Regions from separate parts of the Azospirillum agricola genome, predicted to be linked through region 2. Evidence: predicted binding sites of a transcription regulator. Region 2 holds the regulator's gene; each other region holds the start of a gene.

Evidence for each region. The regulator PhoB, encoded in region 2, activates phosphate uptake and scavenging genes when phosphate is short. The targets are predictions, from matches to a motif close to TNTCATAAAACTGTCA.
Region 1: JN22_RS26705 (RNA degradosome polyphosphate kinase) is a predicted target of PhoB. The motif match lies at 3,999-4,014, and genes of this name have one in related genera.
Region 3: JN22_RS01250 (PhoX family protein) is a predicted target of PhoB. The motif match lies at 4,679-4,694, and genes of this name have one in related genera.
Region 4: JN22_RS16825 (diacylglycerol/lipid kinase family protein) is a predicted target of PhoB. The motif match lies at 4,095-4,110, and genes of this name have one in related genera.

The regions. Positions count from the first base shown of each region.
Region 1 is NZ_JAIFZR010000005.1:2,464,836-2,472,575, reverse strand. Features, by position in the region: gene uvrA (excinuclease ABC subunit UvrA) at 1-1,522, opposite strand, end outside; gene JN22_RS26715 (CYTH and CHAD domain-containing protein) at 1,808-3,385, opposite strand; gene JN22_RS26710 (SixA phosphatase family protein) at 3,453-3,971, opposite strand; gene JN22_RS26705 (RNA degradosome polyphosphate kinase) at 4,099-6,246, shown strand; gene ppx (exopolyphosphatase) at 6,278-7,740, shown strand, end outside.
Region 2 is NZ_JAIFZR010000005.1:953,934-961,673, reverse strand. Features, by position in the region: gene pstC (phosphate ABC transporter permease subunit PstC) at 1-214, shown strand, start outside; gene pstA (phosphate ABC transporter permease PstA) at 207-1,505, shown strand; gene pstB (phosphate ABC transporter ATP-binding protein PstB) at 1,509-2,327, shown strand; gene phoB (phosphate regulon transcriptional regulator PhoB) at 2,655-3,359, shown strand; gene JN22_RS19475 (universal stress protein) at 3,389-3,892, opposite strand; gene JN22_RS19470 (TIGR02186 family protein) at 3,920-4,687, opposite strand; gene JN22_RS19465 (sulfite exporter TauE/SafE family protein) at 4,687-5,604, opposite strand; gene JN22_RS19460 (hypothetical protein) at 5,700-6,245, opposite strand; gene JN22_RS19455 (hypothetical protein) at 6,386-6,874, shown strand; gene JN22_RS19450 (adenosine kinase) at 6,941-7,740, opposite strand, start outside.
Region 3 is NZ_JAIFZR010000001.1:302,782-310,521, reverse strand. Features, by position in the region: gene JN22_RS01265 (FAS1-like dehydratase domain-containing protein) at 1-642, shown strand, start outside; gene ripC (itaconate degradation C-C-lyase RipC) at 639-1,508, shown strand; gene JN22_RS01255 (alpha/beta hydrolase) at 1,603-2,547, shown strand; gene JN22_RS01250 (PhoX family protein) at 2,609-4,564, opposite strand; gene JN22_RS01245 (FMN-binding negative transcriptional regulator) at 4,839-5,462, shown strand; gene ubiM (5-demethoxyubiquinol-8 5-hydroxylase UbiM) at 5,485-6,654, opposite strand; gene JN22_RS01235 (superoxide dismutase) at 6,848-7,465, opposite strand; gene JN22_RS01230 (helix-turn-helix transcriptional regulator) at 7,602-7,740, shown strand, end outside.
Region 4 is NZ_JAIFZR010000005.1:411,654-419,393, reverse strand. Features, by position in the region: gene JN22_RS16850 (3-deoxy-D-manno-octulosonic acid transferase) at 1-873, opposite strand, end outside; gene JN22_RS16845 (GIY-YIG nuclease family protein) at 994-1,329, opposite strand; gene JN22_RS16840 (DUF2239 family protein) at 1,431-2,045, shown strand; gene JN22_RS16835 (glycosyltransferase family 4 protein) at 2,059-3,057, opposite strand; gene JN22_RS16830 (UDP-2,3-diacylglucosamine diphosphatase) at 3,054-3,971, opposite strand; gene JN22_RS16825 (diacylglycerol/lipid kinase family protein) at 4,185-5,117, shown strand; gene JN22_RS16820 (TldD/PmbA family protein) at 5,190-6,545, opposite strand; gene JN22_RS16815 (DoxX family protein) at 6,656-7,117, opposite strand; gene JN22_RS16810 (UbiD family decarboxylase) at 7,251-7,740, opposite strand, start outside.

The DNA.
Region 1 (7,740 bases), 1.5 Mb from region 2:
CGGTCAGGCCGGAGCCGATCTGCGAGGCCAGGCGGATGCGCTGGCTCTCGCCGCCGGAGAGCGTGCCGGAGCCGCGGCTGAGCGTGAGGTATTCCAGCCCGACCGCGTTGAGGAAACCCAGCCGCTCGTTGATCTCCTTCAGGATGCGATAGGCGATCTCGCGGTCCTTCGGGCGCAGATGCTCGTTCAGCCCGCCGAACCACGCCGCCGCGTCGGAGATCGACATTTCCGCCGCCTGCGAGATGTGGTGGCCGTTCACCTTGACGGCCAGCGCCTCCGGCTTCAGTCGGGCGCCCTTGCAGACCTCGCAGGGCTGGGAGGACTGGTACTTCGACAGCTCGTCGCGCATCCAGGCGCTCTCGGTCTCCCGGTAGCGGCGCTCCAGGTTGGTGACGATGCCCTCGAACGGCTTGTTGGTCTGGTAGCTGCGCAGCCCGTCGTCGTAGGTCATGGTGATGGCGGTGCCGCCCGACCCGTAGAGGATGGTCTGGCGGACCGTCTCCGGCAGTTCTTCCCACGGCGTGCCCATCGACACGTTGAAGTGCTGGGCGATGCTCTCCAGCGTCTGGTCGTAGTATTTGGAGGTCGAGCCGGCCCAGGGTGCTATGGCGCCCTTGCCGAGCGTCAGCCGCTCGTCGGGGACGACCAGCATCGGGTCGAAATAGATCTTGCTGCCCAGACCCTCGCAGGCCGGGCAGGAGCCGAACGGGTTGTTGAAGGAGAACAGGCGCGGCTCGATCTCCGGAATCGTGAAGCCGGACACCGGGCAGGCGAATTTCTGCGAGAAGACGGTCTGCTCGTTGGTCTCGGCGTTCTCGACCCAGACGATGCCGTCGGCCAGACCCAGCGCGGTCTCCAGCGAATCGGCCAGGCGGTTGCCCAGCCCCTCGCGCACCACGATGCGGTCGACCACCACCTCGATGTCGTGCTTCAGCTTCTTGTTGAGCGCCGGCACCTCGTCGATCTCGTGCATGGTGCCGTCGACGCGGACGCGCTGGAAGCCGCGCTTGCGGAGATCCTGGATCTCCTTCTTGTACTCGCCCTTGCGGCCGCGCACGAAGGGGGCCAGCAGCAGCAGGCGGGTGCCCTCCGGCATCGCCATGATGCGGTCGACCATCTGGCTGACCGTCTGGCTTTCGATCGGCAGGCCGGTCGCCGGCGAGTAGGGGATGCCGACCCGCGCCCACAGCAGGCGCATGTAGTCGTAGATCTCGGTCACCGTGCCGACGGTGGAGCGCGGATTCTTCGACGTCGTCTTCTGCTCGATCGATATGGCCGGCGACAGCCCCTCGATCGAATCGACGTCGGGCTTCTGCATCAGCTCCAGGAACTGGCGCGCGTAGGCCGACAGGCTCTCGACGTAGCGGCGCTGCCCCTCGGCGTAGATGGTGTCGAAGGCCAGCGACGACTTGCCGGACCCCGACAGGCCGGTGATGACGATCAGTTCGTCGCGCGGCAGGTCCACATCGACGTTCTTCAGGTTGTGTTCCCGCGCGCCGCGGACGCTGATGTACTTGTTCATGGGTTGTTCTTTTACTCGAAGCCGATCCGGTTGGAAAGCGGCTTCATGCGGGCGGTGAGGGGGCCATATGCACTTTGAAAGCCCCTCTCCCCCGAGGGAGAGGGGGTGGGGTGAGGGGGCAAAGCAAACTCTCTCTTTCGCCTGCGGCGAATCCCCCTCATCCCAACCCTTCTCCCACGAGGGGAGAAGGGCTCGAAGTGCCTACGCCCGTTCCTCGATGCCCGCTTCGGCCGATGGGACGATATAGGCGGCGGACAGGCGGTTCCCAACGGCGCCGCGCGCGGGTCAGGTCCAGAAAACCGGCGTGTCTCGAAAACGTTTCCACAGCTCGGGCAGCGCCTTGCGCCGCTTGTCGGCCTGCCGGTCGATCCAGGCGACGGCCGCCGCCACGGTCCGCGGGTCGGCGCCGGGCAGGGCGGCCAGCATCTTGCGGCCGGTTGCCGCGTCGTGGTCGGCGTCGTGGGCCGCCAGCAGCGAATCGAGCGCCGCCAGGAAGGGCAGGGTGGCGGATTCCGGGTAGAGGCCGCGGAAGAACTCGGCGACGTAGCGCAGCGTGCGCAGGCGGCGGCGCAGCTTCTCGCGCTCCTTCGGCTCGTCGGGCAGCTTGGCCGGCTTGCCCAGCTTGGCGAGGCGGGCCGACAGCCAGGGGCCGGCGACGGACGTGACCGGGGCGTCGAGCGCCGCCCGGCTGTCCTTGCCGGCGTTGGCCAGCCAGCGCCCGTCCTCCAGCCAGGCGGCCAGTCCCAGAACGGTGGTGGTGCCGTGCGGGGCGAGGATGGCGGCGACCGCCTGGCGGGCCGGTCCGGCGCCGGCGCTGCGGGCGGCGGCGGCGAGGATCGGCAGGCCCGGCGGCGCCTTGGGGTTGGCCGACAGCGGGTCGATGACCCCGGTCAGCAGCACGTCCCAGCCGCGCGCCGGGCCGAGCTGCTTGGCCATCGCCCGGCTTTCGGCGACCAGCCGGTCGGCCTCGACCGACCCGATCAGCGGCGCGAACAGCCGGTGGGCGATGCGCAGCCGGCGCAGCGCGACGCGCATGCGGTGCAGCCCCTCGACGTCGCCGCCGGCCAGCGCGCAGGCTTCGTTGGCGAGGAACTGGCGCAGCGCGTGGCGGACGATGTGACGGTAGGCCTCCGCCACCGTGGTGACGGGAGACAGGCCGAGCGGCTCCGAGCCGACCGGCGGCGGCAGGCGCCCGGTGACCAGCCGCAGGCCCAGCTCCGCCTTGCTCTCCGTGCCGATGCGCATCGGCACGGCGCGTTGCAGGCGCAGCGCGAGGTCGAACAGCCGGGCGACGCGGCCGGCCTTCAGCTCCAGCTCGACCTCGCTGATCGGCACGCTGGCGGTGCCGGCGGTGACGCGGCCCTCGTCCACCGCCAGCTCGATGGTGGTCGCCGCGTCGGGGCGGACCATCACGGCGGTGCGGCGGAACTCGGTGACGAACAGCGGACGCAGGGCGTCGCGCGCGTCGGCGGGGACCAGACCGGCCACCCCCTCCGCCGCCAGAACGGTGAAGTCCGGCGTCTCGCCGGCCACCACCCATTCCCATTCCCGGCGCACCGCGACCGCCGCCGAATCGCCGGGCGTGGCGCTGTTCACGGTCTTCAGCGTCTGGATGAAGCGGTCGCCGTCGCGCCGCACCCGGAAGGCGACCCCGTTGGCGAACAGCCGCAGGTCGGGCGTGTCGAAATAGACGGTGCGCAGATGGCTGACCACCGCCGGTCCGTCGGCCAGCTCGCGGACGGCGGGCAGGGCCGCCACGCGGGCGAGATCCGCCGGGGCGACGTGAAGCTTCAGCTCGACCTCGCGGAAGGCGGTTCCGCCGGGCTGGCTGTTGGCGGCCGTGTCGGGCTTGGCTTGGGGCAAACGGCAAATCCTCCCGGTCCGGACGTTGGCGGCCGGATCCGTGGATACCCCAAGAGGACGCACCGCGTTAAGAGAGTTTCCGCGGCTGCACAAAATCCGCCAGCCGCCCGGCCCCGAGATCGAGGTCGCGCCAGCGCATCGCCCCGAACACCAGCACGGCGCAGGCGCCGGTCGGGAATTTGTCGGCGAGCGCGTGGCGGTGCTCGGCCGGGCCGTCGCCGGCCAGCTCCTGCGCCAGATCGTGCAGATCCGGGTTGTGGGCCACCAGCATCAGCCCGGTCGCCGAATCCGGCGCGTCGCGCAGCCGCTCCAGCAGGGTGCGGGCGCCGCACAGATAGAGGCCGCGCTCATGCTCCACCGGCGGGAAGGGCACGCCCATGGCGGCCATCACCCGCTTGCGGGTCTCCACGGCGCGGACGGCGGTGGAGCACAGCACCAGATCGACGCGCGCGTGGTGGGCGGCGAGATGGCGGCCGACCAGGGTCGCCGCCTTCTCGCCGCGCGGGGCGAGCGGCCGCTCGTGGTCGCCCAGGCCCGGAGCGTCCCAGGAGGATTTGGCGTGGCGAAGGAGAAACAGGGTCTTCATCGCAAGGGGGGGCTTATCCGAAACAGGAGTCCTGAAACCGTAACGCAGATGGGATAGACTTGTCCGCCATCTTTGCATCCCCTCGCCCGTCCGGGGCGGGGGCGGCTGACGAACCTCAGAGGGTGCCGTGACCAATCTCCAGGATCTCGAAACGGTCTGCATCGAAGCCACCGCGCCGGAGCGCTTCATCAATCGCGAACTGTCGTGGCTGGCCTTCAACCAGCGGGTCCTGGACGAAGCTGAAAATCCGAACCACCCGCTGTTGGAACGGCTGCGGTTCCTGTCGATCTCGGCCAGCAACCTGGACGAGTTCTACATGGTCCGAGTCGCCGGCCTGAAGGGGCAGGTGGCGGCCGGAGTGAAGACTCCCAGCCCGGAAAACCTCACCCCGGCCCAGCAGCTGAGTGCGGTGAAACAGCGCATCGTCGAGCTGATGGCGAGCCAGCAGGCGATGTGGCGCTCGCTGAAGGGCGACCTGCGCGAGGCCAACATCACCGTCGCCGACCCCGACGAGCTGACCGAGGGCGAGAAGGACTGGCTGGAGGCCAAGTTCCTCGACGACATCTTCCCGATCCTGACGCCGATCGCCGTCGATCCGGCCCACCCCTTCCCCTTCCTGCCCAACCTGGGCTTCTCGCTGGCGCTCCAGCTGCACGACCCGGTGAAGGGGCGCCACATCGACGCGCTGGTGCCGCTGCCCTCGCAGATCGAGCGCTTCATCCGTCTGCCCGGCTCGGACATCCGCTTCGTCCAGCTGGAGAAGGTGGTGATGCTGTTCATCGACCGCCTGTTCCCTCCGTTCCAGGTCAAGGGCAACGGCGTCTTCCGGGTGCTGCGCGACAGCGAGATCGAGATCGAGGAGGAGGCCGAGGATCTGGTCCGCACCTTCGAGACGGCGCTGAAGCGCCGCCGGCGCGGCAGCGTGATCCGGCTGGAGACCGACAGCGGCATGGCCGCCGACCTGCGCGAGTTCCTGCGGCATGAACTGAACGTCGTCAGCGAGGACGTCTTCAGCCTCGACGGGCTGATCGGCCTGACCGACACCAAGAACCTGATCGTCGACGAGCGGCCGGATCTGGTCTTCCGCCCCTTCAACGCGCGCTTCCCCGAGCGCATCCGCGACTTCGGCGGCGACTGCTTCGCGGCGATCCGCCACAAGGATCTGGTGGTCCACCACCCGTACGAGAGCTTCGACGTGGTGGTGCAGTTCGTCCGGCAGGCGGCGCGCGACCCGCAGGTCGTCGCCATCAAGCAGACGCTCTACCGCACCAGCAAGGACAGCCCGATCGTCGCCGCCCTGATCGAGGCGGCCGAGGCCGGCAAGTCGGTGACCGCGCTGGTCGAGCTGAAGGCCCGCTTCGACGAGGAGGCCAACATCCGCTGGGCCCGCGACCTGGAACGCGCCGGCGCCCAGGTGGTCTACGGCTTCGTCGATCTCAAGACCCACGCCAAGGTGTCGATGGTGGTGCGGCGCGAGAAGAAGGCGCTGCGCAGCTACGTGCATTTCGGGACCGGCAACTACCACCCGATCACCGCCAAGATCTACACCGACCTGTCATTCTTCACCTGCGACCCGGCGCTCTGCCACGACGCGGCGGTGATGTTCAACTTCATGACCGGCTACGCCACGCCCAAGGTGCTGGAGAAGATCGCCATCGCCCCGATCACGCTGCGCCAGCGGCTGGCCGAGCTGATCCAGGCGGAGATGGCCCACGCCGCCGCCGGGCGGCCGGCCGCCATCTGGGTGAAGCTGAACTCGCTGGTCGATCCGACCATCATCGACCAGCTTTACAAGGCGTCGCAGGCCGGCGTGCAGATCGACATGGTGATCCGCGGCATCTGCTGCCTGCGGCCGGGCGTGCCGGGCCTGTCGGAGAACATCCGGGTGCGCAGCATCGTCGGACGCTTCCTGGAGCATGGCCGGGTGATCTGCTTCGGCAACGGCCACGGGCTGCCCAGCCCGCAGGCCAAGCTGTTCATCTCCTCGGCCGACTGGATGACCCGCAACCTCGACCGCCGGATCGAGACGCTGATCCCCATCGAGAATCCGACCGTGCACGAGCAGGTGCTCGACCAGATCATGGTCGCCAACCTGAAGGACGACGCCAGCACCTGGAAGCTCGGCCCCGACGGCGTGTACCACCGCATCAAGGCTGGTCCGGACGCCTTCAGCGTCCACAATTACTTCATGACCAACCCCAGCCTGTCGGGCCGGGGAAGCGCCCTGAGCAACAAAAAGACGCCTCCGCGTTTGATGTTGCGTACGGTGTCCTGAGGTTCGGGTGACGGAGTCGACGACGATGGGGATGGACAATCGCACGGTCTCACCGGCCGAAGGCGCCGGCGGGGATTTGGCCCTTGGAAACTCGGGCGGCCGGGTCGCGGTGATCGACATCGGGTCGAACTCGATCCGGCTGGTCGTTTATGACGGGCTGATCCGGTCGCCGCTGGCGCTGTTCAACGAGAAGGTGCTGTGCGGCCTCGGGCGCGGGGTGGAGAAGACCGGCAACCTCAACCCGGACGGCGTTGCCCAGGGGCTGACCGCGCTGGAGCGCTTCGCCCGCCTCGCCGCCGGCATGCGGGTGGCGAGGCTGGACGTGATCGCCACGGCGGCGGTCCGCGACGCCCGCGACGGCGCCGCCTTCGTCGAACGGGTGGAGCGGTCGACCGGCCTGACCGTCCGCGTCATCAGCGGCGAGGAGGAGGCCCGGCTCTCGGCGATGGGCGTGCTGTCCGGCACGCCGGAGGCCGACGGGCTGGTCGGCGACCTCGGCGGCGGCAGCCTGGAGCTGGTGTCGCTCGACCGCGGCGCCATCGGCGAGCAGGTCACCCTGCCGCTCGGCCCGCTGCGGCTGATGGAAACCGGGGTGACGCGCCAGAACGGGCTGATCCGGCTGATCGACCAGCGTCTGGAATCGCTGCCCTGGCTCGGCAAGGCCAAGGGACGGCCCTTCTACCCGGTGGGCGGAAGCTGGCGCGCCATCGCCAAGCTGCACATGGAGCAGAGCAACCACCCGCTGCACATCATCCACCATTACAGCATGCCGGCCGGCGAGGCGCGGGAGTTCGCGGCCCTGATGGGCCGGCAGAGCCGCTCGTCGCTGGAGAAGCTGTCGGGCTCGCGGCGGCGGCTCGACACGCTGCCCTTCGCGGCGCTGGTGTTCGAGCGGCTGCTGCGCGCGGCCCAGCCGTCCAGGGTGGTGTTCTCCGCCTATGGCCTGCGCGAGGGGCATCTCTATTCGCTGCTGACGCCGGAAGGCCGGCGCGTGGATCCGCTGCTGGCCTCGGCCGCGGACTGGGCGCAGCGTTTCGTGCGGATGGGCGACCCGTCGCTGCTGCTGGACTGGACCGCCGGGCTGTTCGCCGGCGAGGACGACAACGCCACCCGGCTGCGCCACGCCGCCTGCCTGCTGAGCGACGTCGGCTGGGCCGAGCATCCCGACTACCGCGCCGAGCACGCCTTCCTGCGCATCCTGCGCTACCCGTTCCCGGCGCTCGACCATGACGAGCGGGCCTTCCTGGCGCTGGCCGCCTACGCCCGCTACGCCGGCACCGTCGAATCACCGCAGACTCTGGGCGCCCGCTCGCTGCTGAGCGAAGGGCAGGGGCTGAAGGCGCTGGTGCTCGGGCTGGCGCTGCGGCTGGCGCACACGCTGTCGGGCGGCGCCACCGCGCTGCTGGAGCGGACCAGCCTGAAGGTCGTCGGCGAGCGTCTGGTGCTGACCCTGCCCGACGACGGGACCGTACCGTCGGGCGAGGCGGTGCAGCG
Region 2 (7,740 bases):
CGCCGGCCTCACCGCCAACCTGACGGCCAACCCGCTGGAGGCGGTCACCACGGTGACGACGCAGATCGCCACGCTGCTGGTCGGCGACCAGGAGTTCGACAGCCCCAAGACGCTGTCGGCCTTCGGCCTCGGCCTCGTGCTGTTCCTCGTCACGCTCTCCCTCAACATGGTCGCCCTGCGGGTGGTCCAGAAGTATCGAGAGAAATATGACTGATCTCGTGCAACAGGATACGCGGGCCATGTCCGTCACCGCCGCCAAATCCCATTACCAGAGCGAGGCCTTTGCCCGCCGGCTGCGCGCCCGCTACGCCGCCGAGCGGAACTTCAAGATCGCCGGCATCGCCGCCATCGCCATCGCCTCGCTGATGCTGGTGGTCCTGCTCAGCTCGATCGTCACCAAGGGCTACACCGCCTTCTGGCAGGCCCAGGTCCGCGTCGAGGTGGCCTTCGACAAGGCGCAGGTCGAGGAGCGCAACTACACCGCCATCCTGCGCCAGGGGCTCTACGCGCAGTTCCCGGAGATCACCGAGCGCAGTGCGCGCCGCACGCTGAACGAGCTGCTGTCGTCGGGCGCGCCCTATGAGCTGGAAGCGATGGTGACGCGCGACCCGTCGATCGTCGGCACCACCCGGACCGTCTGGGTGCGCGCGGACGACGAGGTCGACCAGTTCGTGAAGGGCTACTTCACCCGCAGCGGGCCGGAGTCCGAGCGCCGGCTGAACGACGCCAAGATCGCCGCGGTCGACGCGCTGGTCGCCAAGGGCGCGCTGGTGCAGAGCTTCAACACCACCCTGTTCAGCGCCGGCGACAGCCGCGAGGCCGAGCAGGCGGGCATCTGGGGCGCCATCGTCGGCTCGCTGCTGACGCTGCTGGTCACCATGTCGCTGTCGGTTCCCATCGGCATCGCCGCGGCGGTCTACCTGGAGGAGTTCGCGCCGAAGAACAAGTGGACCGACCTGATCGAGGTCAACATCAACAACCTCGCCGCCGTGCCGTCGATCATCTTCGGCCTGCTCGGCCTGGCGGTGTTCCTCGGCTTCTTCGGCCTGCCGCGCTCGGCGCCGCTGGTCGGCGGTCTGGTGATGGCGCTGATGACCCTGCCGGTCATCATCATCTCGGCCCGCGTCGCGCTCAAGTCGGTGCCGCCCTCGATCCGCGAGGCCGCGCTGGGCATCGGCGCCTCGCCCTTGCAGACGGTGACGCACCATGTGCTGCCGCTGGCGATGCCCGGCATCCTGACCGGCACCATCATCGGCATGGCCCGCGCGCTCGGCGAGACGGCGCCGCTGCTGATGATCGGCATGGTCGCCTTCATCGTCGACATCCCGCACGGCTGGACCGACAGCGCCACCGTGCTGCCGGTGCAGATCTACATGTGGGCCGACAGTCCCGAGCGCGCCTTCACGGAGCGCACCTCGGCGGCGATCATGATCCTGCTCGGCTTCCTGATCCTGATGAACGGGTTGGCCGTTTTCCTGCGCAAGAAATTCGAGAGGCGGTGGTAAGCCATGAGCGTCCATACCCAGACCCACACCGGCGCCCCGGCCGCCGTGCGCTCGGCCCCGGCCGTGCCGAACAAGATGATCGCCCGCGACGTCAAGGTGTTCTACGGGGCCAAGCAGGCGCTGAAGGGCATCAACGTCGAGATTCAGGAAAACAAGGTGCTGGCGCTGATCGGCCCGTCGGGCTGCGGCAAGTCGACCTTCCTGCGCTGTCTCAACCGGATGAACGACACCATCGAGAACTGCCGGGTCGAGGGACTGATCGCGCTCGACGGCGAGGACATCTACGGCAAGTCGATCGACGCCGTGCAGCTCCGCGCCCGCGTCGGCATGGTGTTCCAGAAGCCGAACCCCTTCCCCAAGTCGATCTACGACAACATCGCCTACGGCCCGCGCATCCACGGCATGGCGTCGGGCCGCGACGAGCTGGACGAGGTGGTCGAGAAGTCGCTCCAGCGCGCCGGCCTGTGGAACGAGGTGAAGGACCGCCTGCGCGAGCCCGGCACCGGCCTGTCCGGCGGCCAGCAGCAGCGCCTGTGCATCGCCCGCGCCATCGCCGTCAGCCCCGAGGTGATCCTGATGGACGAGCCCTGCTCGGCGCTCGACCCCATCGCGACCGCCCACATCGAGGAACTGATCGACGAGCTGCGCGAGAACTTCACCATCGTCATCGTCACCCACAACATGCAGCAGGCGGCCCGCGTCTCGCAGAAGACCGCCTTCTTCCATCTGGGCGACATGGTGGAGTGCGACGACACCGAGGAGATCTTCACCAACCCGCGCGACGAGCGCACCCAGGGCTACATCACCGGCCGCTACGGCTGATTCTTTGCGTGTCCCTCTCCCGCCCCGGGAGAGGGCGCAGAGTCGACGGCCGCAGGCCGGACGAGCGCCGAAGGCGATCGTAGGTGGCGCGCGGTCGCGAGACTTGCGAGCGACCTCGGGGCCCACCGCGAAGCGGTGGGAAGGGTGAGGGGCGATCGGGCGTGCGGTTCGATCCATGCCACCGATAGCCCCTCACCCTCCCCGCTCCGTGGGTCCCCTCCTTCTCCCGGGGCGGGAGAGGGCGTTCCAGGCGGACTTGAAGTTGTCGTGTTGAAGGAAGCGAAGATGCTGGGTAATGTCGAGCCGCGCGCAGTGAACGGAGCCACCATGAACGCGGCGTTGAAGCCGCTCGCCCTCGTCGTCGAGGACGAGGCCGACATCGTTACCCTGCTGAAGTACAATCTGGAAAAAGAGGGTTTCCGCGTCGCCACCGCCACCGACGGCGAGGAAGCCCTGCTGCTGGCCGGGGAGCAGACCCCGCACATCGTCCTGCTCGACTGGATGCTGCCGCTGATGAGCGGGCTGGAGGTCTGCCGCCAGCTCCGCCGCAACGCCAAGACCCGCGACATCCCGATCATCATGCTGACGGCGCGCGGGGAAGAGGGCGACCGGGTGCGCGGTCTGAACTCCGGCGCCGACGACTACATCACCAAGCCCTTCTCACCGACCGAGCTGGTCGCCCGCATGCGCGCGGTGCTGCGCCGCGCCTCGCCGGGGATGACCGACGAAACGCTCCAGTTCGCCGACGTGACGATGGATCTGGCGGCCCACCGCGTGCGGCGCAACGGCCGCGACGTGCATCTCGGCCCGACCGAATTCCGCCTGCTGCGCCATTTCATGCAGCATCCGGGGCGGGTCTTCTCGCGCGAGCAGCTTCTCGATCTGGTGTGGGGCCACGACGTCTATGTCGAGCCGCGCACCGTCGACGTCCACATCCGCCGCCTGCGCAAGGCGATGAACGAGGAGACCGAGCTGGACCTGATCCGCACCGTGCGGTCGGCCGGCTACGCGCTCGACACCAAGACGGTGTGAGGGGCGGCGGGAAACCCCGCCTCCCATCCTTACGTGATCGCGTCCAGCGCATCGTTGCTCAGGCCGCCCGGCACGATGGTCAGCGGGATGCGCAGCTTTCCCAGCCCCCGCCCGGTGTAGTAGGACACCAGCGGCCCCGGCCCCTCCGGGTCGGTGCCGGCGGCCAGCACCAGGATGGAGATGCTCGGCTCCTCGGCGATCAGGGCCAGCACCTCCTCGTGCGGGTTGCCCTCGCGGACGTAGAGCGCCGGCAGGGTGCCGGTGAGCTGGTTGACCTCGCGGGCCAGCTTCTGGAGCATCAGCTCGGCCTCGTTGCGCTGCTCCTCGCGGATCAGGTTCTCCACCGCCAGCCAATGCTGCATCTCGCCCTGCTCCAGCACGGTCAGCAGGGCCACCTTGCCGCCCGACTTGCGGGCGCGCAGGCAGGCGTAGCGCAGCGCCACCTTCAGCTCCGGGCTGTCGTCGACGACGACCAGGAAGATGCGCACCGGCGGCGGCGAGGTCGGCGGCGAGGTTTCGGTCGTCTCGGTCATCTCAACCCCCCTTGGTTCTTTTGTCGTTCACACGCGGCGGAAGGCGGCGCCCGCCGCCCAGCCGGCCGCGACCGCGCCGACCACCGCGGCCACCCCGTAGACGACCGGACGGTGGCGGGCGATGTCGTAGAGTTCGGCGCTGAAGCCGATCTTCGACACCACCAGCGGCGTGGTCTGGGCGCTCACCACCTCGCCGTTGCGGATCAGCAGCGCCTCGACATTGTACAACCCCGTCGGGACGTTGGCTGGAAAATAGATGTTGGTGCGGAACAGCCGGTCGCCCAGGAAGGCGACCTGCCCGAAGGTCAGGGCGTAGAGGCCGGCGCGCTGCTTGTTGCGGATCAGGGCGGCGCGGAAGGCCGCCAGCTCGTCGGGCTCCAGCGTCTCGCGCGGGCCGAGCTGGAGCTGCGGCAGGCCGATCTGGTGGCGCTCCAGCACCGGGCGACCGACGAGCTGGTCGAGCGGCCGGCTGGTCGCCACCGTGTAGAAGCTGGGGACCTGCTCGAAGCGCACGCTGTCGGTGTTGATCCACATGCCGGCGATCCGCTCCTTGCGGCGGACGGTGGCGGGCACGCGCGGGCCGGTGACGACGATGGCGACGTCGCCCGCCCCGTCGGTGGTGCCGAACAGCACGACCTCGGTTCCGGTGAAGCCGGTGGTGATGGCGATCAGGTGGCTCGACAGGTCGGCGACGAGCTGCTGGGCCCACACGGTGGCCGCCAGCGTGCCGCCCAGCAGCAGCCCGCCCAGCGCCGCCGCCCCCTGGACCAGACGACGTTTCGACAGCGAAACCATCACGTCATTCCCGAGGTCAGGGTGAAGAGATCCTCCGGCCGGGCGAAGAGATCCCAGGCCAGCTTCAGCGCCACCGCGACGACGATGCAGGACAGCAGCAGCCGGGCCTGCTCGCCGCGCAGCCGGCTTCCCATCTTGGTGCCGGACTGGGCGCCGGTGACGCCGCCGATCAGCAGCAGCAGGGCCAGCATGGCGTCGACCGTCTGGTTGGTGGCGGCCTGCAACAGGGTGGCGGCGGCGGTGGTGAAGATGATCTGGAACAGCGAGGTGCCGGCCACCAGACCCGCCGGCATGTTCAGCAGATAGATCATCGCCGGCACCAGCAGGAAGCCGCCGCCGATGCCCATGATCGCCACCAGCATGCCGCCGACCAGCCCGATCCCCGCCGGCAGCAGCGCCGAGATGTAGAGCTTGGAGCGCTGGAACCGCATCTTGAAGGGCAGGCCGTGCAGCCAGATGTGGCGGTGCAGCTTGCCGCGCCTTGCGGTGGGGGCGCGGCGCCGGATGAGGGCGCGGCTGCTCTCCACCAGCATCATGCCGCCGATGGTGCCGAGGAAGAAGACGTAGGACAGGGTGATGGCGATGTCGATCTGGCCGAGCCGCTGGAGGATCGCGAAGATCCAGACGCCGAGCGCCGTGCCGACCACGCCGCCGGCCAGCATCACCACCCCCAGCTTGACGTCGACGTTGCCGCGCCGCCAGTGGGCCAGCACGCCCGACACGCTGGCGGCGACGAGCTGGTTGGCCTGGGTGCCGACCGCGACGGCCGGCGGCACGCCGATGAAGATCAGCAGCGGCGTCATCAGGAAGCCGCCGCCGACCCCGAACATGCCCGACAGGAAGCCGACCAGCCACCCCATGCCGAGCACCAGCAGCGCGTTGACCGACATCTCGGCGATCGGCAGATAGACTTGCATGGGAGGGGATCGCCGGCCAGGAAAGGTGGGGCAGCTTACCCGACCCGGCCGGCCGGCGGAAGCCGGGTCGACGCCGCGCGGTCGGGGCGCCGCGGTCAGCGCCCGGAGGAGACGCGGGCCATGGCGCCGGCGGAGGCGTTGAAGCTCTTCATGAAGCCGCCCTTGTCGGGAAAGGCGCGGTCGGCCTCGCGCCGCGCGGCGTCGAGGTCGGTGGCGTGGATGATCAGCCGGTTGGCCTGGAACCAGACCGGGTTGACCGCGCGTCCGACGGCGCGCGCGCTGGCGCTGTCGAAGCTGACCTCGGCCCGGAAGGGCCGGACGCCGGGTCCGGGCTGGCCCAGGCGGTGGAGGAAGCTGGGAGGCGCGCCCTCCGTCCTGGCGATCTCGCGCTGTGTCTGCCGCAGGGTCTGCTCGGCGATGGAGAGGCGCTTTTCGGCGTCCTCCACCTTGCGGCGGACCTCCTGGAGGGCTTCGTTCTCCAACGTCCACCGCTCGTGCAGGGGGGTGAGCGCCCGGCGCGCCTGGTCCAGCCCGGCCATGGCCTCCCAGCCGCGACGGACGCCGAGCAAGGCGAGCTGCGCCGTCATCCCGAGCATCGCCGCGACCGGCAGGACCGCTCCGAAAAATCCTTCGATCGTCATCGCCTCCTCCTGGCATGCCGCTTGCTGCCGTTCCCTCATCCGGGCACGGGAGCAGCAAGGATCATGCCGGCCGCGGCGCTGCCGGGGCCGTCGCGGAAGCGGCCCGTCGCCGGAGACGCCACGGTTTTGGAGTGCCCGTCATGAACGCCGCCCTCGGTCGCGTGGATCTGATGGTTCCGGTGCTGGAAACGCTGCTGCTCCTGGCCTGTCTGGCCTGGATCCTGGCCTCGGCCGCGCGCGCCGCGCGCCATGTCCTGATGGTCCAGCGCCGCCGCGCCGTGCTCGACAAGCGCCACGCCGATCTGGAGCGCGACCTCAGCAGCGTCCGCCGCTCGGTGCGCCAGCAGGACGGGGCGTTGCGTCACCTGGAAAAGGCGCTGGCCGACAAGCAGGAGGAGGTCGAGGCGGCGCAGACGCGGCTGAACGCGCTGCGCGGCGAGGGGCGGCGGGAGTATGAGCTTCTGAGCGAACGCTTCGGCGAGAAGGACAAGCTGTGGCTTCTCACGGTGCCGCGCGACGACCGGCCGGCGCGCTGGGCGGTCGCCGCTCCCGATCCGCAGACTGCGTCGGATCTGCTGACGAAGAGGGTCACCACCCCGGAGCGGCCGGAGGTGGAAGGGCAGATGTAGGAGCGCGGTCGCCTCCCAAAATGCAATCGCGGTGCGCCGCAACTGCATTTTGGGACGCAGGACGCGTTACAGCAGGCCCTTGGCGGCGATCAGCGCGCGCAGGTCCGCCTCCGGCCGGGCGCCGACATGGCTGATGATCTCGCCCGCCGCGATGGCGCCGATGCGCCCGCAGACCGCCGGTGGAAGATCGCGGGTGAAGCCGAACAGGAAGCCGGAGGCGTAGAGGTCGCCCGCCCCGGTGGTGTCGACCACGCGCCCGACCGGCTCCGCCGGAACCTCGACGACCGAGCCGGCCGAGACGATGACCGAGCCCTTCTCGCTGCGCGTCAGGGCGGCGGTCTTGCCCAGCCGCTTCACCGCCTCCAGCGCGTCCTCGAAGCGGTCGGTGCCGTAGAGGGCGCCGATCTCGTGCTCGTTGGCGAACAGGATGTCGACGTGCGTCTCCACCAGATCGACGAACTCGGCGTGGTGGCGGTGGACGCAGAAGCTGTCGGACAGCGACAGCGACACCTTGCGTCCGGCGGCGTGGGCGATGGCGGCCGCCTTGCGGAAGGCCTCCTTGGCGCCGGGCGGGTCCCACAGGTAGCCTTCCAGATAGGTGACCTGCGACGACGCGATCAGCGCCTCGTCGACGTCCTCCGGACCCAGCTCGACGCAGGCGCCGAGGTAGGTGTTCATCGAGCGCTGGGCGTCCGGCGTCACCAGGATCAGGCAGCGCGCGGTCGGCGCCCCGCCAAGCAGCGGCGCGCTGGCGAAGGCGACGCCCGAGGCGCGGATGTCGTGGCCGAACACGTCGCCGAGCTGGTCCTTGGCGACCTTGCCGATGTAGGCGCCCGCGCCGCCGAGCAGCGCGATGCCGGCCATGG
Region 3 (7,740 bases), on a different contig from region 2:
CTGCCGCCGGTGCCTTTGCCGCGCCGCATGTGGGCCGGCGGCGACCTGCGCTTCCTCGCCCCGATCCCGGTGGGGGCGAGCCTGCGCCGCACTTCCACCATCGAATCGGTGGAGCACAAGGCCGGCCGCTCCGGCGACATGGTGTTCGTCAAGGTTCTGCACGAGATCGCCACCGAGGCCGGCGTCGCGGTGCGCGAGCGCCACGACATCGCCTACCGCGAGGCCGCCAAGCCGGGCGAGGCGGTTCCGCCGCCCGCCGCCGCCGAGGCGATGCCGGCGCCCGACTGGAGCCGCACCGTCACCCCCGATCCGGTGCTGCTGTTCCGCTATTCGGCGCTGACCTTCAACGGCCACCGCATCCATTACGACCGCCCCTATTGCCGCGAGGTCGAGGGCTATCCGGGGCTGATCGTGCACGGGCCGCTGACCGCGACCCTGCTGATGGATCTGTTCCTGCGCAACGCCGGGGGGCGGCGTCCGGCCGGCTTCCGCTTCCGCGCCCGCCGGCCGCTGTTCGACACCCGGCCCTTCACCCTGCACGCCGCCCGCCGGGCCGGCGACGGGGAAGAGCTGGTGGAGGCCTGGGCGCTCGATCCCGATGGCCGGGTCGCCATGACCGCCGAAATCCTGGTGGCGCCATGAGCGCGGTCACCACGGCCCCGGTGCCGCGCCGCAGCTGGCTGTTCACCCCGGCCACCCGGCCGGAGCGTTTCGCCCGCGCGGCGGAAGCCGGGGCCGACGTGCTGATCATCGACCTGGAGGACGCCGTCGCCCCGGTCGACAAGGCGGCGGCCCGCCGGCTGGCCCTGGAGGCGCTGGCGACGGCGCCGGCCCGGCCGATCCAGCGGGCGCTGCGCGTCAACGCCCCGGTGACGCTGGACGGGCTGGAGGATCTGCTGGCGCTGGCGCGTTCACCGGTCCGGCCGGACGTCCTGATCCTGCCGAAGACCGAATCCGCCGAGATGGTCCGCTGGATCGACGCGCTGCTGAGCGGCGCCGGCTGCCCGCTGCCGCTGGTCGCGCTGATCGAATCCGCGCGCGGCGTCGCGGCGGTGGAAGCCATCGCCCAGGCCTCGCCGCGCCTGACCGCGCTGTTCTTCGGCGCCGCCGATTTGTCGGCCGACCTCGGCTGCGCCACGGCCTGGGAGCCGCTGTTGGCGGCGCGCTCCCGGCTGGTCAACGCCGCCGCGCTGGCGGGGATCGAGGCGGTGGATTCCCCATTCTTCGCCCTGAACGACGCCGAGGGGCTGGCGCGCGAGACGCAGGCCGCGCTGGCGCTCGGCTTCGGCGCCAAGGCGGCGATCCATCCGGGGCAGGTTGCCGCGATCAACGCCGCGCTGACCCCGAACGCGGAGGCCGTCGCCCAGGCCCGTCGAATCCTGGTCGAGAGCGCCAAGGGGGTCGGCGTGGTCGATGGCCGCATGATCGACGAGGCGGTGGCCCGCAAGGCACGCCGCATCCTCGCCCGCGCCGGAGACGCGGCGGCGGGCGATCCGGGAAAAATCTGAGAAGATCGCCGGAAATGAAGGTCGCGCGTTGCTCCGGCGCCACCGCTTGCTATTTTGGGCAAGCGCTGATGGTGCTGGCAGGAGTGCGTTGAAAATGATGAGTGATCCCGCGCCGACGCGGCGCCGGATGATGGCGGCCACGGCGGCGGGCCTGTCCCTGGCGGGGATTCCGGCCCGCGCCGCCCCGGAAACGGGAATGGAGCCGGCGACGGAGGCGGCGGTGACGCTGTCCCGCACGGCCCAGTGGGACCGGCTGGCCGGCGGCGATCCGGCGCGGCCCCACCGCGTCTTCGTGGCCTGGCCGGAGGTGGAAGCGCCGCCCGAAGGCTTCCCGGTGTTGTATCTGCTCGACGGCAACAGCGTCTTCGGCACCGCCGTGGAGGCGATGCGGGTGACCGGGGCGCGCGGTGCCGCGATGGCGCCGCCCCCCGCCGTGGTGGTCGCCATCGGCTACCCGACCGACAAGCCGTTCGATCTGGCGCGGCGGGCGCGGGACTACACGCCACCGGCCGCCGGGGCGCCGGAGGGGACCGGGGGCGCCGACGCCTTCCTTGCCTTCATCGAGAACGAGCTGAAGCCGGAGATCGAGCGGCGCTTCCGCATCGACCGCGCCCGCCAGACGCTGTTCGGCCATTCCTATGGCGGGTTGTGCGTGCTGCACGCGCTGTTCACGCGCTCCGGCGGCTTCCAGCGCTACGTCGCCGCCAGCCCGTCGATCTGGTGGCATGGCAGGGCCGTGCTGGAATCGGAGCGCCGCTTCACCGCCGCCCTGCCGGCCGACGCCGCGACGCGCAGCCTGCTGGTGACGGTCGGCGAGCATGAGCTGGTTTCGCCCTCCGGCCCGGCCGCGGATCCGGCTGTCGAGGAGCGGCGCCGGGCGGCCCGCATGGTCGAGAACGCCCGCGAGCTGGCCGGGCGGCTGGCCGCCCTGGCGCCGCGCGGCCCGGCCGTGGAGTTCGTGTCCTTCGCCGGGGAGACCCACGGCTCGGTCATCCCGTCGGCGGTCGGCCGCGCGGTGGGCGTGGCGATCCGGCGGTAGGGCGCTGATGAAGGCAAGGCGAATCCCCTCTCCCACGAGGGGAGAGGGGATTCGCCAAGGGTCAGGCCTTCGACAGTTGGACGCTGGTGGTCTCGGCGGTCAGGTAGCCGACGGCGGCCCCGAACCGGTCCTTGTAGTTCGCCCGGACCAGCGGATCGAGCGTCGCCTGCACCTTGCTGTGCAGCGTCTTGCCCCAATCGCCGGCGTGCTGGAAGTTGCTCATGATGTAGGTCCAGCCGTTCAGCTCGTCGACCGCGTGCAGGCCGGTCGACTCGCCGCCGGCTGGGATCGACATCAGGCGCGACAGCGCCTTGGTGTCGACGTTGTAGGCCCACAGGAAGTTGTTGACGTGGCTGCCGCTGTCCTCGCCGATGAACAGCGTGCGCAGCTTTTCCGAGAATTTCAGGTTGTCCGGGTTGCCGATCCTGTCCGGGTTGGCCAGGTTGCCCAGCGCGTCGGCCGGGATGTCCTCGCCGACCAGCAGGGCCTTGGTGCGCACCGGCACCCACTCGCTGTCGATCGCGGCACCGGTCTGGTCCTTCTGGCCGCCGGCCAGATCGTGGGCCATGATGCCGCCGGCGACCAGCGGCTTCTCCAGCGCGATGCCGCTGGCGGCGTTCCAGCCCTTGCCACCCTTGACCATCGAATCGACGATGTTCTGGAGGGCGGAGTAGGCGACCTTGTCCTTGATGTTGACGGTGGTGCCTTCCATCTTCGTGAAGCCCATGCTGCCGCCCATCAGGTAGGCGTAGCGGTGGGTTTCCAGGAAGGCGGCCGCCTTCTCCATGCCGGGCTTCAGCTTCACCCAGTTGGCCGCGCCGTTGAAGAAGATCCTGGTGAAGGAGTCGTCCTTGGGATCCTCCTTCAGCACGGTCATGATGTCGGCGGGCTTCAGCTTGCCGGCCATCTCCTCGATCTCGGCGCTGGTGGCGTGGCCGAGCTTGATCCAGGACAGCGCGGCGCCGGCGGCGGCCGGGTCGATCGAGAAGCCCTCGCCGATCCTGGCGACGTAGAGCGTGCCCGACGACAGATCCTTCTCGCGGTCGGCGACGAACAGGAACAGGCCGCTGTTCGTCGCGTCGTCGCCCATCAGCGCCGTGCGGTTGTCCGGCATCACCTGGATCAGCTCGTGCGAGATGCGGCCCATGCAGAAGTGCTTCTTCACCGAGCCGGTGCCGTCCGGGTTGACCGTCACCTCGGGCAGGTGCCCGTAATGGTAGGGGTTGGCCTTGGTCTCGTCGCCGTAGAGGTTGGCGCTGTAGGCCTTGAACTGCTTGTTCGATTCGATGAAGGCGGCGTCCGGCTCGTACTCCTCGCTGGACAGGTGGGTGTTCCACGGCGACAGGCTGGCGCCGCAGGTGATCCACAACCCATGGACCTTCGAGGTGTCGACGTTGTGGTACTGGACCAGCGTCAGCTTGCCGGTGGTCTGATCCTGGTCGAGCGTCAGCACGGCGATCGGCGAGGGCAGCGTGCCGTAGGTGTCGGCGCCGGCCTGGTTGCTGGTGGTGTATTCGAACTGCACGACGGCGAAGACCGCCTTGCCCTTGATGCCGGGAACCGTCGCGTTGGGCAGCGCCAGCAGCGAGGTGCCGTCCGGCGAATCGGAGAAGATCTGCCGCTCCTTGCCGGGCACCGACCGGTCGATGATCGGCTTGCCGTCGATGTCGACGTAGCCGCCGGCCAGGATGGTGCCGCCCTTGCCGTCGGACACCATGTCGCCGGTGATGAAGAAGGGTTCGTAGGCCAGCTTGAAGGTCTGCGTGCTGCCGTCGCTCAAGCTCACGGAGAGGCTGGAACCCACGGTGGTGGTCGCCATGGCGGCGGGGTTGCTCAGCGTCGGGGCGGCCATGCCGGTGAAGGAGGCGGAGGCGAAGCGCGCGCCCGCCGCCGGGGTGGCGGCGATGGCGGCGCTGCCGAACCCGGCCAGCAGCGGGGAGGCGGCGAGCGGCAGCATCGGCGCGCCGGCCAGCAGTTGCAGGGCCTTCCGGCGGGAGGGATTGGACAGATCGGACATTCTGGCTTTCCAGCGGTTCGGGCGCGGCGCCGTCCGCGACGGATGCCGGCCATGTCGGGATGGCGGAGGGGCGGCCAACCCCCCGTGTCTGGCACCGATGGTAGAGCGTTTGCGTGACAGCTTGATGTAACCGGCCCAGCTTGATCCGCGCTGTTTGCCGATCGGGAGCGGCCGGGCTGCGATTGCCGGCGCATCCTTCTCCCTCGGCGCGCCGATCCCGCTGTTTCGGACGGGCCGGTTTTCAGGGATACTCCAACCCGTCAAGGAGGCCCGAATGCACACACCCCCGGCTTTCCGCGAGACCGACCGGTCCGCCATCCACGAGACGATGCGCGCCGCCCGGCTCGCCAATCTGGTCACGGCCACGGCCGGGGGATTGATGTGCACGCCGCTGCCCCTGTTCCTCGACGCGGGCGAGGGGGAGTGGGGCACGCTCTACGGGCATGTGGCGAAGGCCAATCCGCAATGGAGGGAGCCGCCGGCCGGTGATGGGCTGGCGATCTTCATGGGGCCGGACGCCTACGTCACCCCGTCCTGGTACGTGGGCAAGAGCCGGGACGGCAAGGTGGTTCCGACCTGGAACTACGTGACGGTCCATGCCCACGGCCCGGTCGAGTTCTTCGAGGACGCCGACCGGCTGCTCGCCGTCGTCGCGCGGTTGACCGACCACCACGAGGGTGCGCGGCCGCAGCCATGGGCGGTCGGCGACGCGCCGCCCGACTTCATCGCCGCGCAACTGCGCGGGATCGTCGGGGTGCGGATGCCGATCGCCCGGATTGAGGCCAAGCGCAAGATGAGCCAGAACCGCGGCGCCGAGGACCGGGTGGCCGTGAGGGCGGGGCTTTCCCAAAGCGCCGACGCGCGCGACCGCGAGGCCGCCGCCCTCGTTCCGGAGTGACGCGGAGGGCGAAGCCTCGCCGTCAGTGCTGCATCAGCATCCGGGTCACCGTGCTGCGCACCAGCGGCAGGTGCGCGGCGGCGCGCAGGGCCGCGTGGCGGGCGAGGGCCATGGGCGGGCGGTCGTTGGTGTAGAGACCGACGAGGAGGGCGGTGGCGGTGTAGAGCGGCCGCGTCGCCAGCCGGTGGGTCATCTCGTAGCGGCGGAGCAGCAGGGGCGCCGCGATGTCCCGCCCCTTCGCCGCCGCCTCGCGGACGAGGCGGGCGAGCGTCGCCTGCCCCTGGAGGCCGAAATTGAAGCCGTGCGCGGTGACGGGATGCATCCCCACCGCGGTGTCGCCGATCAGGGCGGCGCGGGTGGCGGCGAAATGGTTGGCGTAGGTGGTGACGAGCGGATAGACGCGCGGCTCCTCCACCGGGCGCATCGCTCCCAGCCGGCCGCGATAGCGCCGGGTGATCTCGGCGCCGAGCGCCTCGGGATCGAGGCTGGCGATCTGCCGCATGGCGGCGGACGGCAGCGTCAGCACCGCCGAGGACATCCGGCCGTTGAGCGGCAGCATGGCGATCGTGTGCCCATGCTCGAACCATTCGGTCGCGACGCCGCCATGGTCGCCGTCATGGGCGACGCGGCAGACCATCATCGACTGGCCGAGCCGGTTGATCGACGCCCCGATGCCGAGCCGGTCGCGAACCTCCGAAAGGCGTGAATCCGATGCCACGAGCAGCCGCGCCGTCAGGCTCCGCCCGTCCGACAGGCGGACCATGGCGCGGTCCCGGTCGGTGCGGACGTCCGTCACGGTCTGGCCGGCGAGCAGCGTCAGGCCGTCCTGCCCCTCGGTCGTCTGGAACAGCGCGCGGCGGATGCGGTGGTTGGAGACGAGTTGCCCCAGCCTGTCCGCGCCGCTCCCCGTCCCGCCGAAGGTCAGGGCGAAGCGCGACGATCCGTTGAGCACCCGCGCCTCGCGCAACGGCGCGATGTCGGCGGGGTCGAGCCGCGCCCAGGCGCCGAGGTCGCCGAGGATGCCGACCGAGCGGTGGGTGAGCGCGATTTCCCGCCCGTCCGGCGCGGGATCGGCCAGCGTGTCCAGCGGCTGCCGCTCCACCACCGCCAGCCGCAGGCCGCTGCCGGCGAGCGACCGCGCGAAGGCCAAACCCGTCGGACCGCCGCCGACCACGATCACGTCATATTCCATGGCGCACCCTTTCGCAGAGCCCCTGCGTGCTTTCCTCGGCGAGTGGAAGCCGCCGGGCCGCTCCGCCGCCCCCGCCGTGGCTGGCGGCTGAGCGGCGGCGCGAGGGTGGCACAGCCCGGCCGGGCTTTCCATGGCCGCAGGGTGCGACACACCGTCCGGCTTCGGAGACCTCGTGCCGGGCGCTTCGCCGGGCTCAGGCGGCCGGGGCCTGCCCCAGGCGCGAGGCGACGGCGTCCCAATCGACGAGCTGGTCCAGGAAGGCGGCGAGATAGTCGGGACGCCGGTTGCGGTAGTCGACGTAATAGGCGTGTTCCCAGACGTCGCAGCCCAGCAGCGCGTGCCGGCCGTGCGCCAACGGGTTCTCGCCGTTCGGCGTGCGCATCAGGGCCAGCCGCCCATCCGCCTCCTCGGTGAGCCAGACCCAGCCGGAGCCGAACTGGGCGACCCCTTCCTTCACGAAGCCGTCCTTGAAGGCGGCGACCGAGCCGAAGCTGTCGATCAGGCGCGTCTCCAGCGCGCCGGGCACCGATCCGCCGCCGTTCGGCTTCATCCAGCTCCAGAAATGGATGTGGTTCCAGTGCTGGCCGGCGTTGTTGAAGATGGCCGGCGACGCTTTGTCGGCGAAGGATTTCTGGACGAGCGCGTCGAGCGGCAGCCCGGCGAAGGCCGAGCCGGGCACCAGCTCGTTGAGCTTGGCGACATAGGCCGCGTGGTGCTTGCCGTGATGCAGCGTCATGGTTTCCAGCGACATCGCCGGCCCGAGCGCGTCCGGGGCGTAGGGCAGGTCGGGCAGAACGAACGCAGCGGTCATCGTTTCCTCCTTACCGTGAAGCCGTCCGGCCATGGACCGATCCATAGAGCGGTCCGCAAACCATGCCCCATGGACTCGGGCAGGCCGAACGGCTAGATTTCCAAGTGCGTTCTTGGTTTATTGGTTGCGGGATAATATGTCAAGTTTTGACTTGGAAAATGGGGGCTGGTCGCCGCGTCCGGTGGCCGACCGGCTGCTGACCCTCCTGAAGACCCGTGGCCCGCAGACCACGGCCGACCTTGGCCGCGCGCTCTGGACGACGCCGGAAAACGCGC
Region 4 (7,740 bases), 540 kb from region 2:
GCCGGCTCGCCGGGCGACCGTCAGGCCGCGCGCGCGCATCAGCTCGGCGATCGCCTCGCCGCGGTGGGCGTGGCGGGGGACGACGACGGTCAGCAGGCTGGGCAGGACGGGGACGAGCGCCGCGTGGACGGCGGCGGCGATCTCGTCCTCGCCGGGGTGGGAGCTGGCGAGCAGCCAGACCGGCCGTCCGTCCAGCGCGCCGCTGAGCGCGTTCATCGCCGCGTCCGGCGCCGGGGGGGGCTCGGCGGAGAATTTCAGGTTGCCGACGCTCGCGACTCCGGAGGCCCCCAGCCGGCGCAGGCGGTCGGCGTCGCCCTCGGTCTGCGCCAGCGTCACCTGGAAGGTCGAGAGCAGCGAGCCGATCAGCCCCGGCGCGTTGCGCCAGCGCCCGAAGGAACGTTCGGACATCCGCGCGTTGACCAGCGCCGCCGGGATGGCGCGGGCGCGGATGCCGGCCAGCAGGTTCGGCCAGATCTCCGATTCCGTCCACAGCACCGCGTCGGGGCGCCAATGGTCCAGGAAACGGTCGACCGCCGCCGGCAGGTCGACCGGCACATACTGGTGGATGGCGCCGGCCGGCAGGCGCCGGGCCATCAGCTCCGCCGAGGTGACGGTGCCGGTGGTCATCAGCACGGTCAGGCCGGGCGCGTCGGCCAGCAGCCGGCCGACCAGCACGAGGACCGAATTCGCCTCGCCGACGCTGGCCGCGTGGATCCAGGCCAGCCTTCCGCCGGGCCGCGCGCGCGAGGCCGTGCCGAACCGCTCCGCCTGGCGGGCGGGGTCTTCCTTGCCGTCGGTGCTGCGGCGGTCGAGGTAGAGGCGCACCGCCGGCCCGGCGATGGTCGTCAGGCCACGGTAGAGGGTGTGCAGCATGCGGCTCGGAACAGGAACGTGACAAAGAGAGCGCCGCCGGAGTCCCGGCCGCGCGGCCGGCCGCACCTTAGCACGGCGCCTTGATGCGTGTGAGGCGGAAACGCAGCGCCGGGTGCGTGATCAGAGCGCCGCCGCTCCCAGATGGTCCCGCCAATGCGCCAACCGCCTCCTGATCAGGGCCTTGCGGGCGAAGGGCAGCTCCTCCTCCTCCAGCCGTTCCAGCGTTTCCAGGGAAAAGCTGTCGGCGCCGTGTGCGGTCCAGGCCGCTTGCAGGTCGCGGTGAGGGGCGGTTCCGGTCCGCAGCGTGAACCACAGGCGGTTCCCGATGGTCGCGAGGTCGGGGGCGTGGCCGACCCAGACCTGCCCCGATGCGGCGCAGCGCAGGGCGTAGATGCCGGCGACGGCGGTGCGTTCCTTGTAGGCCGCCACCGCGGCCTTCCTGTCATCGTTGTTCATCCAATCCTCCAGGGTACGGCGGATTTATACCCGGATGATAATTGCGCTGTCAATATTATCCGGGTATAAATGGACGCTCACTTACCGAAGGAACCCTGTTCATGCCCGATGCCCTGCTCAAACCCTGCGCCGCCTTCGTCGGCGACCGCCTCCTGTCCGCCGGTCCGCTGGGCAAGGTGGCGGTTGCCGTGCACCGTCACGCCGGGGAAGCCGCCGATGGGGCGGTGCTGGTGTTCGACGACGCGACGGGCCGCGTGGTCGATCTCGATCTGCGCGGCGGCGAGGCCGACATTCTCGCGCGCCTGTCCGAACCGGCGGCCCCGGCGGCAGGGGCTGGGCCGGCGGAGGGAGCGCCGGACGCGCCGCGCGGGCGGGGGCGGCCCCGGCTGGGGGTGGTCGCGCGCGAGGTGACTCTGCTGCCCCGCCATTGGGGCTGGCTGGCGGCGCAGCCAGGCGGCGCCTCGGTGGCTCTGCGCAAGCTGGTCGAGGAGGCGTCGCGGCGCGACGGCGGCCAGACCCGGACGCGCGGGCGGCGGGAGGCGGCCTACCGATTCCTGTCGGCGATGGCCGGCGACCGGCCCGGCTTCGAGGAGGCGTCGCGCGCCCTGTTCGCCGGCGACCGCGCCGGGCTGGAACGGCACATGGCGGGGTGGCCGGCCGATGTGCGGGATCATGCGCTCCGGCTCGCGCCGGGCGGTGACGGCCCGGTTGAGTGAAGGCCGTCGCCTTTCAGGAAAACGGCCGCAGGTTGGAGAGGAACTGCTCGGCCGAGCGGCGCCAGGAATAGCCGAGCGCGTAGTCGCGGCAGATCTCCGCCGGGATGGTCAGCGCCGTCTCCACCGCGCGCTTGAGATCCTCGTCGAGGCAGCCGGCGCCCGAGCCGTTCACCACGTCGAGCGGCCCCGGCACCGGGTAGGCGGCCACCGGCACACCCGAGGCCAGCGCCTCCAGCAGAACCAGCCCGAAGGTGTCGGTGCGCGACGGGAAGACGAAGACGTCGGCCGCCGCGTAGTGCTGCGCCAGTTCCTCGCCGTGCTTGGCGCCGACCCAGTGAACATCCGGGTATTTGCGCTGGAGTTCCTCGCGGGCCGGGCCGTCGCCGACCACCAGCTTGGTGCCGGGAAGGTCGAGCCTGAGGAACTCCTCCAGGTTCTTCTCCACGGCGACGCGGCCGACATACAGCGACACCGGGCGGGGCAGGTCGAGGAACGCCTTGTCGCGCGGGCGGAACAGGGTGGTGTCGACGCCGCGCGTCCAGCGCCGGATGTTGGCGAAACCGCGCCCGGTCAGCGCGTCCTCGATGGTCTGGGTCGCCACCATCACCGCCGAGGACGGCTTGTGGAAGCGGCGGACCACCGCGTAGGACAGCGCCAGCGGAACCGGCGCGCGGTCGCGCAGATATTCGGGGAAGCGCGTGTGGTAGGCGGTGGTGAAGGGCTTGCCGTGCTTCAGGCAGTAGGAGCGGGCGGCGAAACCCAGCGGCCCCTCGGTGGCGATGTGGATGCAGTCGGGGCGCATCGCCTCGATCATCGCCCACAGCCGCCGCCTGGCGCCGATGGCCAGCCGGATCTCCGGGTATGTCGGCATCGGCAGGGTGCGGAAACGGTCGGGACCGATCACCTCGACGCTGTGGCCCATGGCCTCCAGTTCCTGGCGGACGGTGCCGATGGTGCGGACGACTCCGTTGACCTGGGGGTGCCACGCGTCGCTGACGATCAGGATGTTCACGCCGCCGCCTTCGCCGCCGCCTTCGTCAGGGCCTTCGCTGCCGTATCCGGCAGGGCCTTCGGTGCGGTGCTGCGCCGCGCCATGGCGTCCGCCCAGTGGATGATCTCCAGTGCCCCGCTGTCGTGCTCGACCAAGGCGGTGCAGGACTCGACCCAATCGCCGTCGTTGCAATAGAGGATTCCTTCGATGTCGCGCATTTCGGCGGTGTGGATGTGGCCGCAGACGACGCCATCGACCTTGCGGCGCCGCGCCTCCTCGCCCAGAGCTTCCTCGTACTTGCCGATGAACTCGACGGCGGTCTTGGCCTTGTGCTTCAGGTAGGCCGACAGCGACCAGTAGCGGAAACCGAGCTTGCGCCGCGCCCAGTTGAAGGCCGTGTTGACCTGGAGCAGCACGACGTAGGCGTGGTCGCCCAGCAGGGCCAGCCACTTGGCGTAGCGCACCACCGCGTCGAAGCGGTCGCCGTGGGTGATCAGCAGGCGGCGGCCGTCGGCGGTGGTGTGGATCCATTCGTCCACCACATGCACGCCGCCGAACTGGAGGCCGACATAGTCGCGCGCCGCCTCGTCGTGGTTGCCGGGGATGTAATAAACCTCGACGCCCTTGCGCGCCCGGCGCAGGATCTTCTGCACGACGTCGTTGTGCGCCTGCGGCCAGTACCAGGTCTTCTTCAGCCGCCAGCCGTCGACGATGTCGCCGACCAGGAACAGATGGTCGGACTCGTTGTGCTTGAGAAAATCGAGCAGAAGTTCTGCCTGGCAGCCGCGCGTTCCCAGATGAACGTCGGAGATCCAGATGCTGCGGTAGCGTTTGGCCGCCGGCGGCTCGTCCGGAGCCGCCTCGTCCGGAATTGCGCCGCCCAGGATCGCGCCGCCCGCGTATGCGCCGTCCATCATCCGCTCCGTCGTCGCCATGACACAGGTCGTCACAGAGTCTTTCAAAGACGAAGCGGGTATAATCGCAATCGATTGTCTTGACAATGCCTGGGGGTTCCCACATCTGGGACGGAATTGATTTGTCCCAGTGAAAAACAAAACTGTCCGATTTCTGAAATCTGTTCTTCGCGGAATCGTCACGTTGCTGCAACAAAGGGCGCCTGCGCGCCGCCGTACGGGAGCGAATCGTTGTTGGATTCAGTCGATGGGGTGGGTGTGCTCGGTCGGCCGGCGACGGCGCGGCGGCTTCTGGTGATCCACAACCCGGTCGCCGGCGGCCGGCGCGCGCGCCGGCTGCGCGCGGTGGTCGAGCGGCTGGAGGGCGCGCACGGTGCCGCCGTGCTGGTGCGCTCCACCGGCGGGCGCGACGACGCCGAGGCCTTCGCCCGCGCGGTCGAGCCGGGCAGCGTCGACGCGGTGGTGGCGGCCGGCGGCGACGGCACCATCAACGAGGTGATCAACGGGCTGGCGGTCCATGCCGCCGCCGGCCGGCCGGTGCCGCTCGGCATCGTGGCGATGGGGACCGCCAACGTGCTGGCCGGCGAACTGGGCTTGCCGGCCGATGCGGAGGGGATCGCGCGAGTGCTGGCCGGCGGCCGGACGGCGGAGATTCACCCGGCGGTCGCCAACGGACGGGTCTTTTCGATGATGGCCGGAGTCGGGCTTGACGCGCGGGTGGTCGAGCGCGTCGACACGAGGCTGAAGCGCTTGGTCGGCAAGGGCGCCTATGTGGCGGAAACGCTGGTGCAACTGGCGGTGCGGCCGGACCACCGCTACCGCGTGGCGCTGGACGGCGGTGCGGCGGAGGAGGTGGCGGCGGTGATCGTCGCCAAGGGGCATTTCTACGGCGGGCGCTTCGTCTGCGCGCCCGACGCCCGGCTGACCGAGCCGGAGCTGCATGTCTGCCTGTTCCCGAAGGGCGGACGGTGGAACGCGCTGCGCTATGTCTGGGGCGTCACCGCCGGGCGGCTGCATCGTTTCCCGGATTACCGGGTGGCGACGGCGCGGCGGGTGGTGATCGAGGGGCCGGCGGATGACGCGGTGCAGGGCGACGGCGACGTCGTGGCGCGTCTGCCGGCGGAGATCGCGCTGGCCGGCTGGACCCTGCCGGTGCTGGTGCCTTGAGTATTTTTGCCCCACCCTAACCCCCGCTGCGAAGCGGGGGAGGGCCGGGGTGGGGGCATGGATGCCGGGGGTTTACAGTCCGGCGATGGTCATGCCGTCGATGCGCACGGTCGGCGCGTCCATGCCGAAGCGCAGCTCCAGATCGTCGGCGGCCTCGATGTTCAGGAACATCTCCTTGAGGTTGCCGGCGATGGTCATCTCGTTGACGGGGAAGGCGATCTGGCCCTTCTCGATCCAAAAGCCGCCGGCCCCCCGGCTGTAGTCGCCGGTCACGCCGTTGACGCCCATGCCCATCAGGTCGGTGACGTAGAAGCCCTCCTCGATCTCGCCCAGGATGTCGGCGCGGCTGCGCGTGCCGGCGGTCATGTAGACGTTGGCCGGGGCCGGGCCGGGCGGGCCGGAGGTGCCGCGCGCGGCGTGGCCGGTCGTCTGGAGCCCGAGCTGGCGGGCGGAGCGCAGGTCGAGCAGCCAGGTCGTCAGCCGCCCGTCCTCGATCAGGGTGCGGCGGCTGACCGCCACGCCCTCGGCGTCGAAGGGGCGGGAGCGCAGGCCGCGCTTGACGTGCGGGTCGTCGACGATGGTGATGCCTTCGGCGAAGATGCGCTCGCCCATCTTGTCCTTCAGGAAGCTGGTGCCGCGCGCGATGCTCGGCCCGCTGATGGCGCCGGTCAGATGGCCGAGCAGCCCGCGCGAGGCGCGCGGGTCGAACACCACCGGGAAGCGTCCGCTCTTCATGCGGCGCGGGTTCAGGCGGCGGACCGCCCGCTCCCCGGCCTCGCGGCCGATCTCCCCGGCGTCGCGCAGGTCGCTGCCGTAGACCTTGCTGTCGTAGTCGTAGTCGCGCTCCATGCCCGTGCCGGTCCCGGCCAGCACCGACACCGACAGCGACTGGCGCGACACGCCGTAGCTGCCGGCGAAGCCGTTCGAGGCGGCGATGGCGATGGTCGAGCGGCTCCAGCCGGCGTCGGCGCCCTCGGAGTTGGTGACGCCGGCCACCGCCAGCGCCGCCTCCTCGGCCCGGCGGGCGCGCTCGATCAGGATGTCGGTCGCCGGCTCGTCGGGGTCGAGGATGTCGAGCGTCGGCAGGCTGGTGGCGAGCTGTTCGGGATCGGCGAGGCCGGTGAAGGGATCCTCCGGGACGACACGGGCCATGGCGACGGCGCGCTCCACCAGTTCGGCTAACGCCGTGGCGCTGCGGTCGGTGGAGGAGACGATGGCCTGGCGCTTGCCGATGAAGACCCGCAGGCCGAGATCGCCCGACTCCGACCGCTCCAGCTTCTCCGGCTTGCCGAGGCGCTGGCTGAGCGACACGGACGCGCTGTCGAAGAGAACGGCGTCGGCGGCGTCCGCCCCGGCGGCGCGGGCCTTGGCGATCAGGTCATCCAGCAGGTTCAGGACCTCGGGCTGGTCGTTCGGCGAAACGGGCATCAGGAACTCCGGTTGGTCTCCGTCCTGTCTAGCAAATGGGGCGCCGACGCGGAACGGGGAAGAGGCGTTCTGCCCCTCCCCCGTTCCGCTTGGGTTGTGTTCGCGGTCGGTCAGGCCGTCTGCGAACGGCCGGCGGCGGTCGAGCCAGCGGTCAGGGCCGGGACCTTCACCGCGAAGGCGCCGTCGCCCAGCAGGGCCTGCACCGCCAGCAGCGCGGTCCAGAAGGCGGGGAACTCCCAGCCGCCGTTCGGCGCGGTGAACAGCCAGCCGTTGCCGACATGCTGGAGGGTGGCGCCGATCATGATCGGCAGCAGGGCGAGCGAAATCCAGCGGGTGTACGCGCCGGCGATCAGCAACAGGCCGCCGCCGATCTCGCCGAGGATGACCAGATAGGCGAAGAAGCCGGGATATCCCAGGCTCTCGAAGAAGCCGACGGTGCCGGCGAAGCCGAAGGTCAGCACCTTCAGCAGCAGGCCGTGGGCCAGGAACAGCAGGCCGAGGCCGACTCGCAGGACCAGCGCGGCGTAGGGGGCGGTGCGGCTGTCGATGCCGTTGGCGGCGGTGTTGCTCATGATCGTGATCTCCTCGTCTCAGGTGAGCCCGTTGGTGGGCGGTTCGTCTGACGAGGAGATTACGCGTTTCCCTGATCGCGATAATCCGCTCTTTCGGCGATGGATTGTTGTCGATGAAAGAACGATCCGCCGCTCACTTCCAGATCGGCGTGCCGCTGCCGGGCAGGCCGTAGAGGTCCCATTTGCGGCTGACCCGCTCGACGACCTCCTGGTCCATGGCGATCTTCTGGCCCCACTCGCGCTTGGTCTCGGGCGGCCATTTGTTGGTGGCGTCGAGCCCGACCTTGCCGCCGAGGCCCGACTCGGGACTGGCGAAGTCGAGATAGTCGATCGGCGTGCCTTCGATCACCGTGATGTCGCGCGCCGGGTCCATGCGGGTCGACATCGCCCACATCACGTCCTTCCAGCTGCGCGCGTCGATGTCGTCGTCCACGACGATCACCCATTTCGTGTACATGAACTGGCGCAGGAAGGACCAGACGCCCATCATCACCCGCTTGGCATGGCCCGGATAGGCCTTCTTCATGCTGACCACGGCGATGCGGTAGGAGCATCCCTCCGGCGGGAGCCAGAAATCGACGATCTCCGGGAACTGCTGGATCAGCAGCGGGATGAACACCTCG